Regions from separate parts of the Streptomyces sp. NPDC007264 genome, predicted to be linked through region 1. Evidence: riboswitches for the same ligand, from Rfam matches in the RefSeq annotation. Region 1 holds a riboswitch; the other holds the start of a gene.
What was found. Region 1 has a riboswitch for thiamine pyrophosphate ahead of thiO (glycine oxidase ThiO). Riboswitches for the same ligand answer to the same signal wherever they lie in the genome.
Positions count from the first base shown of each region.

Region 1 (3,609 bases):
ATGCCGAGCCCCGAGCCGATCGGCGAGCCCAGCGGCATGACCGCGGCGCAGCCCACGTCCTCCAGCCTGCGGGCGAGCACGGGGTCGTCGTTCGTGTACGGCAGCACCGTGAAGCCCTCGTCGACCAGGGTCTCGGCCGCGTCCAGCAGCTCCACCGGGTCGGGCAGCAGGGTCCGCTCGTCGGCGATGACCTCCAGCTTGACGAGGTCCGTGCCGAGCGCCTCGCGCGCGAGGCGGGCGGTGAGCACGGCCTCGCCCGCGGTGAAGCAGCCCGCCGTGTTCGGCAGCACCCTGATGCCCAGCCTGTCGAGCACGGACAGCACGGAACCGTGCACCGTGGCGTCCACGCGGCGCATCGCCACGGTCGTCAGCTCCGTGCCGGACGCCACCAGGGCCCGCTCCAGCACATCGAGGCTGGGCGCGCCCCCGGTCCCCATGATCAGCCGGGACGAGAAGGTCGTACCACCGAGGACGAAGGGATCGTCGGCCATGGGTCAGCCTCCTTGGACGGCGGTGAGGACCTCGACGCGGTCCCCCTCGCGGAGGGACGTCGACGACCACTGGCCGCGCGGGACGACGGTTTCGTTGACGGCGGCGGCCACGCCGGAGGGCGCCGCCGAGAGGGTCCGCACGACCGCGTCGAGCGCGGTGCCGGGAGCCACCTGCCGGGGCTCCCCGTTGACCGAGATGTTCATGCGGGCTGCTCCGTGAGCGCGGCGGCGAAGCGCCTGGGGGTGAAGGGGCGGGCCTCGTCCGGAAGGTCGCCGGTGGTCAGGACGTGCGCCATGACGTCGCCGGTGACCGGCGTGAGCAGGACGCCGTTGCGGTGGTGGCCGGTGGCGAGCAGCAGGCCCTCCAGGCCGCTGGGGCCGAGCATCGGCGCGTTGTCCGGAGAACCGGGGCGCAGCCCCGCCCGGGTCTCGGTGAGCGGCAGCTCGGTGATCCCCGGCATCAGCTCGTGCGCGTCCCGCAGCAGCTCGTACACCCCGCCCGCGGTGACCGTCGTGTCCCAGCCCAGTTCCTCGCTGGTCGCCCCGATGACCAGTTCGCCGTTCTCGCGCGGCACGAGGTACAGCGGGCCGCCGCGGACGACGGCCCGCACGGTGCGGCTCAGGAAGGGCGCGTACGGCTCCGGCACGGTCAGCCGCACCACCTGGCCCTTCACGGGTCGCACGGGCGGCACCACCTCGTCGGGGACGCCCGCGAGCCGTCCGCTGAGGCTGCCCGCGGCCAGGACGACCTGCCCCGCGGTGAGGTCGGTGCCGTCGGCGGTCGTGACCCCGGCGGCCCGCTCCCGTACCACCGAGAGCCGCTCCGCCCTCGTCCGGTGGAAGACCACCCCGGCGCGCTCGCAGGCCGTCACCAGGGCCGCGGCGAGCCGGCGCGGGTCGATCTGGTGGTCGCCGTCGACCCTGAGCCCTCCGCGCACGCCCGGCGCGAGCATGGGCTCCAGCCGACGGCACTCCCGCCCGCTCAGCCACTCCGACTCCAGGCCGGACTGCTGCTGCAGGGCGTGCAGTTCGCGCAGCTGGGCGCGGTCGTCGGCGTCGAGCGCGACGGCGAGCGTGCCGCAGCGCCGGTAGCCGAGGTCCAGGCCGGCGGCCTCGGTCAGCTCGGCGGCGAAGTCCGGGTAGCGGCGCGCGGACTCCAGATTGAGGCCGAGCAGCGTCTGCTCGCCGTAGTGCAGTTCGGTGACGGCGGCGAGCATCCCGGCGGCCACCTGGGCGGCTCCACCGCCCGGTCCGGGATCCACCACCGCCGTGCCGAACCCGCGCTGCGCCGCCCGCCAGGCGGTCACGAGCCCGATGATCCCGCCCCCGATGACGAGGACGTCCGACGTGGTCGACACGTCGTCCGATGTACGCGACATGGGCGTCCAGCCCCTCCCTTCGCCGGCATGACCCGGATCAGGTTCGTACGGTCGGAGGCCGTCCAGCCTCCCTCTCAGCCCGGTGCGTCCGGGCTCCCGCGAGTGCTTACGGTGCCACCCTAGCCCGTGCCGTACAGCGCGGTAAGGGAGCCTCCGCCCCGGTGGCCGCGGCGTGTGCGGAGGCTGTGGAACACATCACCCGGCACGCAGGCTGACTGACAAATCGTCAGGTGTCTATGGTGATCAGGTGAGCGAGCAGAGGCAGCAACAGGGTGGTGCGGTCCGGCACGTCGTCGTCGTGGGCGCGGGCATGGCCGGGGTGCAGACCGCGGTCGCCCTGCGGGAACAGGGCTTCACCGGCGACGTGAAGCTGATCGGCGCGGAGCCGCACCAACCCTACGACCGGCCGCCGCTGTCCAAGGCCGTCCTGCTCGGCAAGGCGGAGGGCTCCGCCTTCGACATCGACTTCGAGGCCCTCGGCATCGAGCTCCGGCTGGGCAGCGAGGTGCTCGGCGTACGCCCCGGCGACCACGAGCTGGACACCGCGCAGGGCCCCGTCCCGTACGACGTCCTGGTCATCGCGACCGGAGCGGAGCCGATCCGGCTGCCGGGCGCGGAGGGTGTCCCCGGGGTGCATCTGCTGCGCACCCTGGACGACGCCGAGCGGCTGCGGCCGGTCCTCGCGCGGCAGCACGACGTCGTCGTCGTGGGCGCGGGCTGGATCGGCGCCGAGTTCGCCACCGCCGCGCGCGAGGCGGGCTGCGCGGTGACCGTGGTGGAGGCGGCGGACCGGCCGCTCGCGGGGGTGCTGCCCGCCGAGGTGTCCGCCCCGATGACGGCCTGGTACGCCGACAGCGGGGCCGAGCTGCGCACGGGCGCGCGCGTGGAGCGCGTCGAGCCGGGGGCCGTGGTGCTCGACGACGGCTCCAGGGTGCCCGCGGACGCCGTGGTCGTGGGCATCGGGGCGCGTCCCGCCACCGCGTGGCTCGCCGGGTCGGGCATCACCCTGGGCGTGCACGGCGAGGTGCTGGCCGACCGGCACCTGCGCGCGTCGGCGCCGGACGTGTACGCGGTCGGCGACTGCGCGTCCTTCCCCTCGGGGCGGTACGAGGAGCGGCTCCTCGTGCACCACTGGGACAACGCCCTCCAGGGACCGCGCGCGGTCGCCGCGAACATCATCGGGCAGGCCCCGGTGGCCTACGACCCGGTGCCGTACTTCTGGTCGGAGCAGTTCGGCCGCTTCGTCCAGTACGTGGGCCACCACGCGTCCGCCGACACGCTGGTGTGGCGCGGGGACCCGGGGGGCGCCGCGTGGACGGTGTGCTGGCTGCGGTCCGGCCGCCTGGTGGGCCTCCTGGCGGTGGGCCGGCCCCGGGATCTCGCCCAGGGCCGCCGCCTGATCGAGTCGGGCGCGCGGATGGACCCGGACCTGCTGGCGGACCCGTCCCGCCCCTTGAAGGAGGCCACGGCGTAGGTCGCGGGGACGCGCCGTGTTCCTCCGCAGGAGGCAACCGGCCCCCGGCCGGAGGAGCCCCGCTTCCGACTGTCAGTCCGGGATGGCACGCTTGTCCCGTGACCGAGATTGACGCAAAGATCGATGCTCTCGTCCCCGCCTGGCTCACCGTCCCCGACATCGCCGATGCGCTCGGCGTCGAGGTGACCCGCGTCCGGCAGCTGGTCAAGGAGGGCCAGCTGATCGCCGTGCGCCGTGGTGAGAACCGCGCACTGCACGTCCCCGC
Region 1 covers NZ_JBIAFD010000006.1:409,106-412,714, reverse strand. The annotation lists gene ACFYMU_RS13285 (thiazole synthase) at 1-491, opposite strand, end outside; gene thiS (sulfur carrier protein ThiS) at 495-695, opposite strand; gene thiO (glycine oxidase ThiO) at 692-1,870, opposite strand; TPP riboswitch at 1,868-1,980, opposite strand; gene ACFYMU_RS13270 (NAD(P)/FAD-dependent oxidoreductase) at 2,118-3,344, shown strand; gene ACFYMU_RS13265 (Rv2175c family DNA-binding protein) at 3,443-3,609, shown strand, end outside.

Region 2 (3,609 bases), on a different contig from region 1:
ACTGGCCAAGGCACACTCGAAGGCTCACGCGGCGCACATTGCGGCGGGGCTAAAGAAGCGGAGCCCCTACGGTGTGGCCCTGGTCGGGGCTGTGCGTGAGGGCCTGGCGGACGCGGCGCGGGAGTTGGGGGAGTCCGTACGGGACGTACGAGGGTACGAGTACGCCGTGATCAACGAGCACGCGCTCTTTCCCTTCAGGTACGCGGACAAGCTGCGGCCCCTAGATCGCGCACGGTTGCCTGCCAATGCGTCGCCGACTCGCCGACGGCTGTTCCGGGCCCATGGGCCGCAGGCTCCAGACGGGCTGTTCGAGGTCGACGCCGGCCTGGCAACGGAGGAGTACCTGGGACTGCACGAGGCGTTCGAGGAGCTGGGGGCCTCCACGAGGCTCGTCTGCGTGTTCTTCACGGCCGACGCGGAGAACGGCATCCATGTCATCCACTGGGGAGAGGCTCACCTCGAACCGGACCGCACCTTCACGTGGCTATACAAGGAACAGCTCCCGGTCGCTCCCATGCCGCTTGAGTGACGGGTGTCGGTCGGCGGAGCAGCTTCCGATCTCCGCTCCCGGCTCGGTTCATTCCTGGGCCGTCCCTGGGCCGTCCGAGGCCGCTCAGCAGCGACCGGTGGCGACTACTAACGACAGTCGTAGCGAGCGACAGCCCCAGGTCACCCGACTGGATCTGCGACACTGGACGCACCATGCCCAAGCCCGGAGAACTGACCTTCACCGCGCCGCGCGAAGCCAAGAAGCCGCCGCGGCACCTCGCCGACCTCACGCCCGCCGAGCGCAAGGAGGCGGTCGCCGCGATCGGTGAGAAGCCGTTTCGCGCCAAGCAGCTCGCGCAGCACTACTTCGCGCGGTATGCGCACGACCCCGAGCAGTGGACCGACATCCCTGTCTCCTCCCGCGCCGGGCTCCAGGAGGCGCTGCTGCCGGAGCTCATGACGGTCGTCCGGCATCTGTCGACCGACCGGGGCACGACCCGCAAGACGCTGTGGCGGCTGTTCGACGGGACGCTCGTCGAGTCCGTGCTGATGCGCTACCCCGACCGGGTCACCATGTGCATCAGCTCGCAGGCGGGCTGCGGGATGAACTGCCCCTTCTGCGCCACGGGGCAGGCCGGCCTCGACCGCAACCTGTCCACCGCCGAGATCGTGCACCAGATCGTGGACGGCATGCGAGCGCTGCGCGACGGCGAGATCCCGGGCGGTCCGGCGCGGCTGTCCAACATCGTCTTCATGGGCATGGGCGAGCCCCTGGCCAACTACGGGCGGGTCGTCGGCGCCATCCGTGCCCTCACCGCCCCCGCCCCGGACGGGCTCGGGCTGTCCCAGCGCGGGATCACCGTGTCGACGGTGGGCCTGGTGCCGGGCATCCACCGCCTCACCGACGAGGGCCTCAAGTGCCGGCTCGCCATCTCGCTGCACGCCCCGGACGACGAGCTGCGGGACACCCTCGTCCCGGTCAACACGCGGTGGAAGGTGCGCGAGGTGCTGGACGCCGGGCTGGAGTACACCGCCAGGTCCGGGCGCCGGCTGTCCATCGAGTACGCGCTGATCCGGGACATCAACGACCAGGCGTGGCGCGGCGATCTGCTCGGTCGGCTGCTCAAGGGCAAGCCCGTGCACGTCAATCTGATCCCGCTGAACCCCACGCCCGGCTCCCGGTGGACCGCCTCGCGGCCCGAGGACGAGAAGGCGTTCGTCGAGGCGATCGCCGCCTACGGGGTACCGGTCACCGTCCGGGACACCCGGGGCCAGGAGATCGACGGAGCGTGCGGGCAGCTGGCGGCCGGCGAGCGGTAGGACGGTAGTCTGACCCCCGTAAGCACATCTTCATATTCCGACAGGGGAGCGCCACAGCGCTGAGAGTGCGGGAACGACCGCAGACCCTCTGAACCTCGCCCAGGTCATTCTGGGTAGGAAGTTCGGTCTCCATTCAGGCTGTTGCGCCCTGCCCGGGTCCGCTCCGCGTTCCCGGGCGGGGCCGCGTCTCTTCCTGGTCACCTCCAGGAGGAATGTCAGTGAACAACATCGGCAGGCAGTTCGCGGCCGCGGTCGTCGGGCTGGGCATGGTCACGCTGTCCGCGTGCGGCTCGTCCGGCTCCACCGGCGGCAGCGGCGGCGACTCCACGACCGTGACCCTCGTCAGCCACGACTCGTGGGCCGCGTCCAAGAGCGTCGTCGCGGCCTTCGAGAAGGAGTCCGGCTACCGCGTCCGGGTCCTCAAGGACGGCGACGCGGGACAGGCCGTCAACAAGGCGATCCTCACCAAGGACAACCCGCAGGGCGACGTCTTCTTCGGCGTCGACAACACGCTGCTGTCCCGGGCGCTCGACAACGGGCTGTTCCAGCCGTACCGGGCCGAGGGCCTCGACCGAGTCGGCGGGCAGTACCAGCTCGACCGCGACAAGCACCGGGTCACACCGGTCGACTTCGGCGACGTCTGCGTCAACTACGACAAGAAGTACTTCGCCGACCACAGGCTGGCCCCGCCCGCCTCCTTCGACGACCTCACCAAGCCCGCGTACAGGAACCTGCTCGTCACCGAGAACGCCGCCACCTCCTCGCCCGGCCTCGGCTTCCTGCTCGGCACGGCCGCCCGGTACGGCGACCGGGGCTGGCCGGAGTACTGGAAGAAGCTCAAGGCCAACGGCGTGAAGGTGGTCGACGGCTGGGAGCAGGCGTACGACCAGGAGTTCTCCGGATCCGCCGGCGGCAGGAAGGCGGGCGGCGACCGGCCGCTCGTCGTCTCGTACGCATCCTCCCCGCCCGCCGAGGTCGTCTACGCCGAGCCCCGCCCGAAGACGGCGCCCACCGGTGTCGCCGACGGCACCTGCTTCCGGCAGATCGAGTTCGCGGGCCTGCTGAGCAACGCGCACAACACCAAGGGCGGCAAGGCGTTCCTCGACTTCCTGATCGGCACGAGGTTCCAGCAGGACATGCCGCTCAACATGTTCGTGTACCCGGTGGTGAAGGGCGCCGCGGTGCCCGCCGAGTTCACCGCGTACGGGCCCGCGGCGAAGGACCCCGAGACCATGGCCCCGGCCGAGGTCGCCGCCCACCGCGACCAGTGGGTCAAGGCATGGACCTCGCTCGTACTGAAGTAGCTCGTACCGAAGGAGACCCGAGGAGGCGCGGGAACGCGGCGCGGTGGGGGCTCATCGCCCTGCCGGTCGCGTTCTTCGCGCTCTTCTTCGCCTACCCCGTCGCCGCGATCGTCGCCCGTGGCCTCCACGCCGACGGGGCGTGGCACCCCGGGGCCGTCGTGGACGTCCTCGCGCAGCCCGGCATGCGGCACGTGCTGTGGTTCACCACCTGGCAGGCGCTGGCCTCGACCGCCCTGACGCTCCTCGTCGCGCTCCCCGGTGCCTACGTCTTCGCCCGCCTCGCGTTCCCGGGCAAGGAGGTGCTGCGCGCCGTCGTCACCGTCCCGTTCGTGCTGCCGACCGTCGTGGTCGGCACGGCCTTCCTCGCCCTCGTCGGCCGTGGCGGACTCCTCGACGACCTGTGGGGCGTCCGGCTCGACACCACCGTGTGGGCCGTCCTGCTCGCCCATGTCTTCTTCAACTACGCGGTCGTCGTCCGCACGGTCGGCGGTCTGTG
Region 2 covers NZ_JBIAFD010000007.1:332,808-336,416, forward strand. The annotation lists gene ACFYMU_RS14980 (hypothetical protein) at 1-529, shown strand, start outside; gene rlmN (23S rRNA (adenine(2503)-C(2))-methyltransferase RlmN) at 703-1,809, shown strand; TPP riboswitch at 1,842-1,947, shown strand; gene ACFYMU_RS14990 (thiamine ABC transporter substrate binding subunit) at 2,022-3,113, shown strand; gene ACFYMU_RS14995 (ABC transporter permease) at 3,089-3,609, shown strand, end outside.
Region 2: it holds a riboswitch for thiamine pyrophosphate, as region 1 does, so the genes downstream of both, ACFYMU_RS14990 (thiamine ABC transporter substrate binding subunit) here and thiO (glycine oxidase ThiO) in region 1, are expected to answer to the same signal.